Regions from separate parts of the Streptomyces sp. NPDC058257 genome, predicted to be linked through region 1. Evidence: riboswitches for the same ligand, from Rfam matches in the RefSeq annotation. Region 1 holds a riboswitch; each other region holds the start of a gene.
The links. Region 1 has a riboswitch for cobalamin ahead of ACFVXC_RS18665 (energy-coupling factor ABC transporter permease). Riboswitches for the same ligand answer to the same signal wherever they lie in the genome.
Positions count from the first base shown of each region.

Region 2: another riboswitch for cobalamin. It lies ahead of ACFVXC_RS24160 (ABC transporter substrate-binding protein); the one in region 1 lies ahead of ACFVXC_RS18665 (energy-coupling factor ABC transporter permease).
Region 3: another riboswitch for cobalamin. It lies ahead of cobN (cobaltochelatase subunit CobN); the one in region 1 lies ahead of ACFVXC_RS18665 (energy-coupling factor ABC transporter permease).

Region 1 is NZ_JBHVXJ010000007.1:32,088-36,357, reverse strand. It holds gene cbiQ (cobalt ECF transporter T component CbiQ) at 1-501, opposite strand, end outside; gene ACFVXC_RS18670 (energy-coupling factor ABC transporter substrate-binding protein) at 508-882, opposite strand; gene ACFVXC_RS18665 (energy-coupling factor ABC transporter permease) at 882-1,595, opposite strand; cobalamin riboswitch at 1,625-1,823, opposite strand; partial or broken gene ACFVXC_RS18660 (enoyl-CoA hydratase-related protein) at 1,917-2,128, opposite strand; gene ACFVXC_RS18655 (hypothetical protein) at 2,414-2,566, shown strand; cobalamin riboswitch at 2,560-2,778, shown strand; gene metE (5-methyltetrahydropteroyltriglutamate--homocysteine S-methyltransferase) at 2,949-4,270, shown strand, end outside.
Region 2 is NZ_JBHVXJ010000010.1:159,487-163,756, forward strand. It holds gene ACFVXC_RS24150 (ABC transporter ATP-binding protein) at 1-63, opposite strand, end outside; gene ACFVXC_RS24155 (FecCD family ABC transporter permease) at 60-1,115, opposite strand; gene ACFVXC_RS24160 (ABC transporter substrate-binding protein) at 1,175-2,137, opposite strand; cobalamin riboswitch at 2,180-2,336, opposite strand; gene ACFVXC_RS24165 (Mov34/MPN/PAD-1 family protein) at 2,300-2,722, opposite strand; gene ACFVXC_RS24170 (amino acid permease) at 2,808-4,270, opposite strand, start outside.
Region 3 is NZ_JBHVXJ010000027.1:33,919-38,188, reverse strand. It holds gene ACFVXC_RS38245 (precorrin-2 C(20)-methyltransferase) at 1-303, opposite strand, end outside; gene ACFVXC_RS38240 (precorrin-8X methylmutase) at 300-926, opposite strand; gene ACFVXC_RS38235 (precorrin-3B synthase) at 990-2,315, opposite strand; cobalamin riboswitch at 2,364-2,516, shown strand; gene cobN (cobaltochelatase subunit CobN) at 2,585-4,270, shown strand, end outside.

The DNA of each region.
Region 1 (4,270 bases):
GGCCTGCGCCTGCCGGATCCGGCTCATGGAGTCCAGGAGCAGGAAGCTCATCCGGTACATGACCAGGGCCACGTCCACGACCGGCGCCGGAACGCCCGCCTTCACCAGACGGGGCAGCAGATCCGACATCGGCGTGGTGAAGGCGAACAGCAGGACGCCGAGCGAGGCCGCCGACGTGCGCAGGAGCAGACCGCCCGCTCGCGCGGGACCGCCGTCGGCGAGCGTGACGAACCCTTCGGTTCCGCCGAGTTGGACGACCAGGGTCAGGGCTCCGGTGACGGTGAAGCCGAGCGGTACGCGGTAGGCCCGCCACAGTTTGCGCGGCGGCACACCGGCGGGCCCGAGCAGCACGGCGAGCGCCACGATCAGCACCAGGGCGGCGCCGGGCCACGGCGGCAGCGAGACGGCGAGGACAGTGAGGCCGAGCCCGAGAACGGCCTTGTCCACGGGGTGGCGGCGGCGCCAGCGACTGCTGTGCGCCGCCGCGTCGATGGGCAGCACGCGGGCTCAGACCTGCTCGGTCTCGGGCCGGGCGCCCCCCGCGTCGGTGGTCCGCTCCGCGGATGCTTCCTGTTCCCGTGCGATGTCCGCGCCCTGGCGGCGCCCCTTGCGCAGACCGAAGTAGTACGCGAGGACGCCCGCGCCGAGTGCCGCCTGCAGGGCGAAGAGCGCCGACTCGATCTCCCCGGAAGGGGGTTCGTACAGCGGCGAGAACCAGGGCTCGTAGTCCGGCTTGATCTCGGTGATCGCGGTCTCGGCCTGGGCGTCCGCCCCTGCGAACGGTTCCTTTTCGTCGTCGCCGAGGCCGAGGGCCACCGGCAGGACCGCGAGCGCGGCGACGATGACGAGGAGCACAATGTTGATCTTCGCGTTCCGGCTCATCAGGCGCTGGCCCCCGTCTCCGTCTTCTTCGCGGTCGCTGCCGACTGCTTGCCCTGCAGCAGTACGCCGAGCCGCGTGAGTTCGCCCTTGCTGGACTGCACGAGCAACCGCATCACCAGGACGGTGAGGAGTCCCTCGCTGACGGCCAGCGGGATCTGCGTGACGGCGAAGATGCCGCCGAACTTGCCCAGGGCGCCGAGGAATCCGCTGCTCGGGTCCGGGAACGCCAGGGCCAGCTGGACGCTGGTGACGCAGTACGTGGAGAGGTCGGCGACGAACGCGCCGAAGAACACGGCGACCATGAGCGGCACGTCGTACCGCTTCAGGAGCCGGTAGACCGCGTATCCGGCCCATGGCCCGACGATCGCCATGGAGAACACGTTGGCGCCGAGCGTGGTGAGCCCACCGTGGGCGAGCAGCAGGGCCTGGAAGAGCAGCGTGATGGTGCCGAGCACCGCCATGATCGGCGGCCGGAACAGGATCGCGCCGAGCCCGGTGCCCGTCGGATGCGAGCAACTGCCCGTGACGGAAGGGATTTTCAGCGCGGAAAGGACAAAGGTGAAGGCTCCGGAGGCGCCCAGGAGCAGGGTGCTCTCGGGGTGCTCCTTGACTTCACGGGTCAGGGAGCGGACTCCGTGGACGACGAACGGCGCGGACGCTACGCCCCAGGCGATCGCGTGCGCCGGTGGGAGGAAACCCTCGGCTATGTGCATGGCTAAGCAGACCCTCTCCAGCACCTCGTGGATGGACAACGCGCCTTGGCCGGTCTCCTGGCTGACGGGTCATACCGACCGGTCTCCGCCTTCCCGGATGCGTTCGCACCCAGTGGCTGCCGCGAGGGCTGGAGCCGGACTTCCCGATCACAGTGGCGAGGGCCGCACCGGCATCACACCGGATTTCCCGTTCACCAAGGCGTGGTGACCATAGTGCGCGACCGAGTTTCCTGACAACTTGCGGGACGGCCGCGGCTGTGGCGCACGGGGACGCGCACGACCAGGGGCGTACGCCCCTGGTCGGACCTCAGGCCCAAGACCTCATGAATGCGTGAAACCGGCCGGTCGCTTGTCGACGAAAGCGGACATGCCCTCCTTCTGATCAGCGGTCGCGAACACGGCGTGGAAGAGGCGGCGTTCGAAGCGGACGCCCTCCGCGAGGGTCGTCTCGAATCCCGGGACACGGCTTCCTTCGCCATCATCGCCACGGGCGGGGACATCCCCGCGACGGTCTCGGCGACGGCGAGGGCCTCGCTGCCCGGTGCGTCCAGGGCCCGCATCCCGGCCGCCGTCACGGCCGCGTGAGCGCTGCGCGCGTCGGCCACGTCGATGGTCGAGGAGTCGAGGAGTTAGGGCACGAAGGTGCTGCTGTTCTCATCGATCGCCGGCCACGGTCCAGTGGCGGCACCGCCCGCAGCTTGTCGTCGAAGCCGTCGTCGAGAACACCGCCGCGAAGAGGGCGGTCTTCGCCCCCCCCTGGAAGAGGTCGTCAGGACCCCGAGGCGGTCCTGGCCACCAACACCTCCTCCATCCCTGCCATGCGTCCGGGCATGGCGCCCCGGCGTGCCGACCGCGTCCTCGGGCTGCACTTCTTCCCCTTCTCACGTCCCCCGCTCCGTGGATCCGTGTCTCACCTCACGGTCCGGAATGTGATCAGTACTGCCCAAGACGCCGACCACCCCTTAGCCTGACCAGTGCAGCTGGTTCGCCCTGCCCGCCAGGCAGACGCGTCGCAAGAGGGAACCCGGTGGGAATCCGGGACTGCCCCGCAGCGGTGAGTGGGAACGACCGCCGTCATACGCACTGGATCCGAGCGCGGATCCGGGAAGCGACGGCCAGTAGGAACCTGCCTCGGCAGGTGTGCCCGCGAGTCCGAAGACCTGCCCGCTGCCCGTACGTGACCCCTCATGTGCGGACATCCCGGTGACCTCGTGGGCGGGTCGGCGTACAGATCAGGTGGAGTACCGCAGCACCGCGCCGATGGCGCGCGTTCGCTCCGCCCGGTTCGTCACCCCTTCGCGTCCGTGTCCCGTCTCCGGGATCTCAAGGAGTCATCTCGCGAAGGAGATTTCCGTGACACCGAAGTCCGCAGCCGCGGCAGCACGGTCCACCGTGTACGGCTACCCCCGCCAGGGCCCCAACCGGGAACTGAAGAAGGCCGTCGAGGGCTACTGGAAGGGCCGTGTCACCGCTGACGCCCTCCGGGAGACCGCGGCGCAGCTGCGCCGGTCCACCTGGCAGCATCTGGCCGCCGCCGGCATCCATGAGGTGCCGACCGGTGACTTCTCGTACTACGACCACGTCCTCGACACCAGCGTCATGGTCGGCGCCGTCCCCCAGCGACACCGCGAGGCTGTCGACACCGCCCCTTCCCCAAGCGCTCGGCTTCGCTATAGCGGGGGATGCCCCATCGACGTCTACTTCGCGATGGCCCGCGGTACCCAGGACGTGGCGCCGCTCGAGATGACCAAGTGGTTCGACACCAACTACCACTACCTCGTGCCGGAACTCGGCCCCGACACCGTCTTCACCGCCGACTCCGCCAAGCAGGTCACCGAGCTGGGGGAAGCCCTCGCGCTCGGCCTCGCGGCCCGTCCGGTCCTCGTCGGCCCGGTCACCTATCTGCTGCTCGCCAAGCCCGCGCCCGGCGTCGCGGCCGACTTCGAGCCGCTCACGCTCCTCGACCGCCTGCTGCCCGTGTACGCCGAGGTCATCGCCGACCTGCGCGCGGCGGGCGCGGAGTGGGTGCAGCTCGACGAGCCCGCCCTGGTGCAGGACCGTACCCCGGCCGAGCTCAACGCCGCCGCCCGCGCCTATCGCGACCTCGGCGCCCTCACCGACCGCCCGAAGCTGCTTGTCGCCTCGTACTTCGGCCGACTCGGCGAGGCGCTGCCCGTGCTCGCCAAGGCGCCGGTCGAGGGCATCGCCCTCGACTTCACCGAGGCCGCGGCCAGTCAGCTCGAGGATCTCGCCGCCGTCGGCGGTCTGCCCGGCAAGCGTCTGGTCGCGGGCGTCGTGAACGGCCGCAACATCTGGATCAACGACCTGGAGAAGTCCCTCTCCACGCTGGGCACGCTCCTGGGTCTCGCCGACCGGGTCGACGTCTCGGCGTCCTGCTCCCTCCTCCACGTCCCGCTGGACTCGACCGCCGAACGGGACATCGACCCGCAGATCGGCCGCTGGCTGGCCTTCGCGCACCAGAAGACAGCCGAGATCGCCACCCTGGCCCGCGGCCTGGCCCAGGGGACGGGCGCCATCACAGCCGAACTCTCCGCCAATCGCGCCGACTTGGCGTCCCGTTCGGGCTCGGCGCTCACCCACGATCCAGCCGTACGCTCCCGCGTCGCCGCCGTCACAGGCGCCGATGCCCGTCGCGCGCACGCCTACCCGGAGCG
Region 2 (4,270 bases), on a different contig from region 1:
ACCTACGCGGTAGGTGAGGGACTCGGTGCTCAGGGTCGCCGCGGGGCGGGTCGGGTGGCTCATGCTGTCGCCTCCGTACGGTTTCTGCGCAGCATCCACAGGAAGAACGGGCCGCCCGTCAGCGCCGTCAGGACGCCCACCGGGATGTCCTGCGGCGCCGCGACCGTGCGCGCGGCGAGGTCGGCGGTCACCAGGAACACCGCGCCCATCAGGGCCACCACCGGCAGGAGCGCCCGGTGCGCGGCGCCGACCAGCATCCGGGCCGCGTGCGGCACCATCAGGCCGACGAAGCCGATGGCTCCGCTGTAGGCGACGAGTACGCCGGTCAGGAGCGAGGCGAGGACGAAGACCGCGGCGCGGAAGCGGGCCGTGTCCAGGCCCAGGACGGTGGCGCCCTCCTCGCCGACCAGGAGCAGGTCAAGGGGGCGGGCCAGGGCCACGAGCAGCGCCGTGCCCGCGATCAGGGCGGCGCCGGGCAGGGCGAGCATGTCCCAGCGGGCGCTGCCGAGGCCGCCGAGCGTCCAGTACAGGACTTCCTTCAGGTGGTCCGCGCTGTCGGCCATGATCAGGATCAGGCTGGTCAGGGCGGAGAGGACGTAGGAGACGGCCACGCCCGCCAGGATCAGGCGGCCGGTGGCGAAGCCGCCGCCTCCCGACCTCGCCAGGGTGTAGACGACCAGCAGGGAGAGCAGGGCGCCCGCGAAGGCCGCGGCCGGGATGGTGACCGTGGTGGCCAGGCCCGCGCCCATGCCGAAGGCGCTGCCCAGGACGATGACGGCGACGGCTCCGGCGGAGGCGCCGGAGGAGACCCCGAGGAGGAAGGGGTCGGCCAGGAGGTTTCTCACCAGGGCCTGGAGGACTGTGCCGATGACCGCCAGACCCGCGCCCACGGCTGCGCCGAGCAGGACCCTGGGGAGTCTTACGTCCAGGACGATCGTGCGGAAGGGGGAGGGGTCCGCGCCGCCGGTGAGGATCGTCAGGACCTCTGACGCGGGGATTCGGACGGAGCCGAGGGCGAGTCCGGCCACGACCGCCGCGGCGAGGGCCGTCAGCAGCCCCGCGACGACCGTGCCGTAGCGGAGCCGCTGCCCCGTCCCGGACCGGCTGCCGTGCATCACCGGCCTCGCCGGGTCCGTCCTCGAACGCCGGACGGGCCGAGTTACGAAAGGCGCCTTCACAGCTGGTCCGCCAGCTTGCTCACCGCTCCCGGAGCCCGCACCCCCACCACCGCGTCCGAGAGGGGCAGTACCGCGAAGCTCTTGTTCTTGACCGCGGGGACATCGGACAGGACCGGGTCGTTAAGGAGGCGCTTCTTCTTCTGGGCGACGGTCGTGCCGCCGTAGTCGAGGATCACGATCGTCTCGGGCTTGCGGTCGACCACCGACTCCCAGGACGCGTCGCCGAAGGACTTGTCCAGGTCGGCGAAGACGTTGCGCCCGCCCGCCCGCTCGATGATGTCGTTGCCGATGCCCCGGCCGCCCGCCGTGAACGCGGTCTTGTCGCCGCTGTCGTAGACGAAGACCGGGACGGGCTCGCGGTCCTCCGTCTTCTTCGCCGCCTTCGCCAGTTCGCGTTCGGCGCCGCTCACCCACCCCTCGGCGCGCGCCCGTACCCCGAAGGTGGAGCCGACCTGCCGCACCTCGCGGTAGACGTCGCCCATGGTCACGGCCTTCTTCGCGCAGCCCTCGACGTTCAGGCGGCTCTCGATGCCGGACTTCGCCAGGGCCTGGCGGCCGCGGCCCTCGCCCGCCAGGAAGGCGCTCGCGTAGCCGCCGTAGACGAAGTCGGGGTTCGCGGCCAGGAGCTTCTCGTACGAGGGGTACTCCTTGGCGAGGACCGGGGTGTCCGCGTAGGCCTTCGCGTACTTCGGCAGGACCTTGTCGTCGAGGTACGCCGTCCCGGCCAGGTGGTCCTTCAGGCCCAGCTCCAGCATCACTTCCGTCGCGTGCTGGTTCATCGTCACGGCGCGCTTCGGGGGTGCTTCGTACGTCGTCCGCACGCCGCAGTTCGTGACCGTGTACGGGAAGCCGGCGGCCTTCGCGGCGGTCTTGTCCGAAGCGGGGTCCGCGGCGGACGAGCATGCGGCGAGCGGGGCCAGCAGGGCCGCGGCTACGAGCACGCGTATGGGGCGGGGCATGGCTGAGCGCCTCCTCCAGGGGATACCGCGTCCCCTGCGTCGTGGGAGAAGAAGGCGGCAGGTCAGTTCCTGACTGCCCCGCCCGCGGAGGGTGGGGTCACAGTGGCGGGACCGTGCCGGATTCGCACCGGCTTCCTGGGTCCTGCCGCCTCAAAGGTGAGCTCAGTATGCCTGGACGACCTTCACCTCTTCTTCGGTGACCTCGCCCTCCACGATCCGGAAGGAGCGGAACTGGAAGTCGCCCGCGCCGTCGGCGTCGGCCGTGGAGACGAGGACGTAGTGGGCGCCCGGCTCGTTCGCGTAACTGATGTCCGTGCGCGAGGGGTACGCCTCGGTCGCCGTGTGCGAGTGGTAGACGATCACCGGCTCCTCGTCGCGGTCGTCCATCTCGCGGTAGAGCTTGAGGAGGTCGGTCGAGTCGAACTCGTAGAACGTGGGCGAGCGGGCCGCGTTCAGCATCGGGATGAAGCGTTCCGGGCGGCCGGTGCCCTCCGGGCCCGCGACCACACCGCAGGCCTCGTCGGGGTGGTCCTGGCGCGCGTGCGCGACGATCTGGTCGTGGAGGGCCTGGGTCAGGGTCAGCATGGCAGCCAGGATAAGCAGAAGGGCCGGCCCGTACCGAAGAGTGGTACGGGCCGGCCCACATGCTGGGATCCAGCGGTTACCGCGCCTACTTCGCCGCGTCCTGCGACTCGGTCTTGCCGCCGCCGGACGACTGCGGGTCGCGCTTCTGCATGATCAGGTAGCCGACGCCCAGGATCAGGGCCCAGACGGGAGCCGCGTAGAGCGAGATCCGCGCGTCCTTGTCGATGCCCATCATCACGATCACCATCGCGATGAAGGCGAGGGCGAACCAGCTCGTGTACGGGGCGCCGGGCGCCCGGAAGGTGGACTGCGGCAGCTCGCCGCGGTCGGCCTTGCGGCGGTACTTGATCTGGCAGACCAGGATCATGATCCAGGCCCACATGCCGGAGATGGTCGCGAAGGAGACGACGTAGTTGAACGCCTCGCCCGGCCACTGGTAGTTGATCCAGACGCCGACCAGCATCAGCGCGGCGGAGAAGGTGGTGCCGACAAGGGGCAGGCCGTTCTTCGTGAGCTTGGTGAAGAACTTCGGGCCCTGGCCGTTCATCGCCAGGTCGCGCAGCATGCGGCCGGTGGAGTACATGCCGGAGTTGCAGGAGGAGAGCGCGGCCGTCAGGACGACGAAGTTGACGATCGCGGCGCCGACGCCGAGGCCCATCTTGTCGAAGGCGGCGACGAACGGCGAGACGCCCGGCACGAACTCCGTCCACGGCACGACCGAGAGGATCATGATGAGCGCGCCGACGTAGAAGACGGCGATGCGCCACGGCACGGTGTTGATGGCCTTGGGCAGGACGGTCTTCGGGTCCTTGGACTCGCCCGCGGTGACGCCGACGAGCTCGACGGCCAGGAAGGCGAACATCACGATCTGCAGCGTCATCAGCGTGGAGCCGATGCCGTTGGGGAAGAAGCCGCCCTGGTCCCACAGGTGGGACACGGAGGCGGTGTCACCGGCGTCGGAGAAGCCGATGGTGAGGATGCCGGCGCAGATCAGGATCATGCCGATGATCGCGGTGACCTTCACCATCGAGAACCAGAACTCCAGCTCACCGAAGAGCTTCACGGAGATCAGGTTGGCGCCGTAGAGGATGACCGTGAAGATCAGCGCGTATCCCCATTGAGGGATGGCGTCGTGTGTCCAGTACTGCATGTACTGGGCGGCCGCCGTGACTTCCGTGATGCCGGTGACGACCCAGAAGAGCCAGTACGTCCAGCCGGTCACGTACCCGAAGAACGGGCCGATGAATTCACGCGCGTACTCCGAGAAGGAGCCCGACACGGCGCGGTACATGAGCAGCTCGCCCAGGGCCCGCATGATGAAGAAGATGACGAGGCCCGCGATGGCGTACGCCAGGATGAGGCTCGGTCCGGCCTTGTGAATGGCCTTGCCCGCGCCGAGGAACAGGCCGGTGCCGATGGCACCGCCGATCGCGATCATCTGGATCTGCCGGGCGCCTAGCCCGCGCTGATATCCCTCGCCTGACGAGCCGGGCGCACCGCCCGTGCCGTCGGCCTCATTGCCGTCGTGATGCTCTTCGACCTGCGCTG
Region 3 (4,270 bases), on a different contig from region 1:
GAGATGCACCGCGAGGCGGGCCGCCCCCTCGGTGTAGAAGTCCTCCATCGCACCCCGGTAGCCACCGGGGTGGTCGGTCGTCTCCGTCGTGACGGGGTAGACCAGCGCTTCCTCGATGTGGTCGGCGCGCAGGTGCTCGGCCGCGATGGACCGCGCGATCGACCGTCCGTGCCGGGCGCTGTGATAGGCGACGACATCGGCCTCGGCGATGACCTCCACCGCGCGCAGCGTCATGAGGGCCGGATCGCCGGGGCCGAGCCCGACGCCGTACAGGCGGCCTGTCTTGTGCTCGCTCACGCTCATTCTTCCTCGCTGGCGATCGCGTTGAGTGCGGCGGCCGCGATGGCGCTGCCGCCCCGGCGGCCCCGCACGATCATGTGTTCAAGGCCCGACGGGTGCGCGGCCAGGGCGTCCTTGGACTCCATGGCGCCGACGAAGCCGACGGGCACACCGATGACGGCGGCGGGGCGCGGTGCGCCCTCCTCGATCATTTCGAGCAGGCGGAACAGGGCGGTGGGCGCGTTGCCGACGGCTATCACCGCGCCCTCCATCCGGTCGCGCCACAGTTCGAGGGCGGCGGCGCTGCGGGTGGTGCCGAGCTCGGCGGCCAGTGCGGGCACCGACGGGTCGGACAGGGTGCACACCACGTCGTTGTCCGCGGGCAGCCGCTTGCGGGTGACGCCGCTCGCGACCATGGCCACGTCGCACAGGATGGGGGCGCCGGCACGCAGGGCCTCGCGGGCGCGGGCCACCACGTCCGGGGTGAAAGCGAGGTCGCGTACGAGGTCGACCATGCCGCAGGCGTGGATCATGCGGACCGCGACCTGGCTCACGTCGGCGGGCAGGCCCGCCAGATCCGCTTCCGCGCGGATCGTGGCGAAGGACTGGCGGTAGATCGCCGGTCCGTCCTTCTCGTACTGGTGCACAGTGCGTTCGCTCTCTTGATAGGGCATGGAACAGTCAGGTGTCGCTGGGTCGTTCATGTCGTGTCAGCCGCGGGCCGCGGCCACGGCGGCGGCGAGCCCGCCGGAGCTGCCGGGGACGGCCGCCGCAGCGCCGCGTTCCGCGCCGTGTACGCGGGAGATCTCATGGCCGTCGGGAGTGGCGACGACATCGACCCACTCCCCGTGGGGGTGACCGCACCGACGTTCGCAGCCGGACCAGTACACGGGCAGCGCCCCCACCGGCCCCAGGGCCGCCGTCGCCGCCGCGCGTACGTCGTCCAGGGACTTGGCGCAGCCCGGCCGACCGATACAGGCCCCCACCCCGGTCCAGGGCGAGTCGGATCCGACGATGAGCCCGGCGGCCCGCAGATCCTCCAGGAGTCGCGCGGCCTCTCGCCGCTCGACTCCCGGCAGGACGACCCCGCGCCAGGGGGTCAGCCGCAGCTCGCCGCTGCCGAGGTGGCGGGCGGTGTCCGTCAGCGTCTGCCACTGGGGTGCGCTGACGCGTCCCAGGGGGAGGCCGAGGGACAGCGCCGCCCTGTCGTGCTCGTCGCGTTTGCCGCGGGGGCCGGGCACGATGCCGAGGGCGGGGGCGCCCGGGCCCTGGGGGAGCGGGGCGGTGGCGAGGGTGGGGCTGAACCCGGCCTGCCGCAACCGGCGTACGACCGTGTCGAGGAGGGGGCCGGTGCCTCCGGGCAGATCAGTCACCCGCCAGGCGCCCGCGTCGGGTGCCTGCTCCAGGAAGGACTCCGCCGCTATGAGGGCGGCTCGCGGTGCCGGCGCGGCAGGTATCAGGACCGCGTCCCGCGCCGGGCCGATCCGCAGCAGTGCGCCTTCGTCGCCGCGCGCCGTCAGCGTCACGTCACCGCCCAGCGCACCCACGTCGCCCCGGCCGTCGTCGAGCGCGAACAAGAACCGGCCGGACAGAGCGGCGGCCTTGTCGCTGGTGCACAGCAGTTCGTCCAGAGCGGACAGCCACGGGCGGATGTCCCGCTCTCCTTGACCGTCGAGCCCCGAGAGCGGTGAAGCCACCACGTTGCGCGCCCGCTCATGGCGTTCGGAGGGCAGAAGACCCGATCCGCCCAGGAGATGGGCCAGTTCGCTCCCGCGGTCCGCGCGCAGACCGCGCAGCTGCACATTGCCGCGTGATGTGAGATGCAACTCGCCATCTCCAAGGCGCTCGGCCAGATCCCGCAGCACGTCCGCCTGCCCCACGCCCAGCAGCCCGCCCGGAACGCGGACACGGGCCAGCGCCCCGTCGTCCGCCCGGTGCAGCCGAAGCGTCCCGGGGCAGGAGTCACCGCGGCTGCGGGCAGACTCGTGGCCCGGGAGCGCTGGCGAGGGGACCGATGGGGGCATGGCGGCGAGCATACCGACCTATCGCAGCAGGTCCGCCTGCCCCCCGGTAGTTGCCCGGCCCTTAGTATTCCTAGCGACGGGCCAACCGGCCCGTCGTCGCCACAGACGGCGACAAGGGGAGGAAGCCCGGTGCGAATCCGGCGCGGTCCCGCCACTGTGAGCCCGGTCCTGGTGCCGGGTGAGTCAGGAACTCCCTTCCCCGAGCTCTCGTCCGCTCGAGCAGGGGAGACGCCATCGACACCACCCGGGGCGTGGACACCCCGAGGAAGGCCCGACGCCGCATGATCCTGCTCCTGTCGACGTCCGACACCGACCTGCTCAGCGCCCGCGCCGCAGGCGGACCGATCGCCTACCGCTACGCGAACCCCTCCCGGCTCCCGCTCGAGGACCTTCCGCAGCTCCTGGACGGCGCCGACCTGGTCGTCGTACGTCTGCTCGGCGGAGTGCGCGCCTGGCAGGAGGGCCTCGACCAAGTCATCGCCACCGGACGCCCCGTGGTCGTCCTGACCGGCGAACAGGCCCCCGACGCCCAGCTGATGGCCGCATCGACCGTCCCCATCGGCCTTGCCGCCGAAGCCCACGCCTACCTGGCCCACGGCGGCCCCGGCAACCTGGAGCAGCTGGCCCGGTTCCTCTCCGACACCGTCCTGCTGACGGGCCACGGCTTCGAACCGCCCGCCCCCGCGCCCTCGTGGGGCCCGCTGGAGCGCACCGCCCGTCAGGTCCAGGGACCGACCGTCGCGGTGCTCTACTACCGCGCCCACCACATGAGCGGCAACACCGCCTTCATCGAGGCCCTGTGCCGCGCCGTCGAGGACGCCGGAGCCCGCCCGCTACCGCTGTACGTCGCCTCGCTGCGCACCCCCGAGCCCGAACTCATCGACGAACTGCGGGCCGCCGACGCGATCGTGACCACGGTCCTCGCGGCAGGCGGCACACGGCCCGCCGAGGCCTCGGCGGGCGGCGACGACGAGTCCTGGGACGCGGGCGCCCTCAGCGGCCTCGACGTCCCCATCCTCCAGGCGCTCTGCCTCACCAGCTCGCGCAGCGACTGGGAGGACAACGACGAGGGCGTCTCCCCGCTGGACGCGGCGAGCCAGATCGCGGTCCCGGAGTTCGACGGCCGACTGATCACGGTGCCGTTCTCGTTCAAGGAGATCGACGAGGACGGACTTCCCGCGTACGTGGCAGACGCCGAGCGCGCGGCCCGCGTGGCCGGCGTCGCCGTACGGCACGCGCGGCTGCGCCACATCCCTGCCGCCGACAAGCGCATCGCGCTCGTCCTGTCCGCGTACCCGACCAAGCACTCCCGGATCGGCAACGCGGTCGGCCTCGACACCCCCGCGAGCGCCGTCTCGCTGCTGCGCCGGCTCCGGGCCGAGGGATACGACTTCGGTACGGACGAGGTGCCGGGGCTTGCCTCCGGCGACGGTGACGAGCTGATCTACGCGCTGATCGAGGCCGGCGGCCACGACCAGGAGTGGCTCACCGACGAGCAGCTGGCCCGCAATCCCGTCCGCATCCCGGCGGCCGACTACCGCCGCTGGTACGCCACCCTCCCCGCCGAGCTCCGCGAGTCCGTGGAGCAGCACTGGGGCCCCGCCCCCGGCGAGATGTTCGTGGACCGGTCCCAGAACCCGGAGGGCGACATCGTCCTCGCCGCCCTGCGCCGCGGCAACCTGCTCATCCTCATCCAGCCGCCGCGGGGCTTCGGCGAGAACCCGATCGCGATCTACCACGACCCCGATCTGCCGCCCTCGCACCACTACTTGGCCGCCTACCGCTGGATCGCCGCCTCCGCCGACGACAACGGCTTCGGCGCCGACGCGATGATCCACCTCGGCAAGCACGGCAACCTCGAATGGCTGCCCGGCAAGAACGCGGGCCTGTCCGCCGCCTGCGGCCCCGACGCGGCGCTCGGCGATCTGCCCCTGATCTACCCGTTCCTGGTCAACGACCCGGGAGAG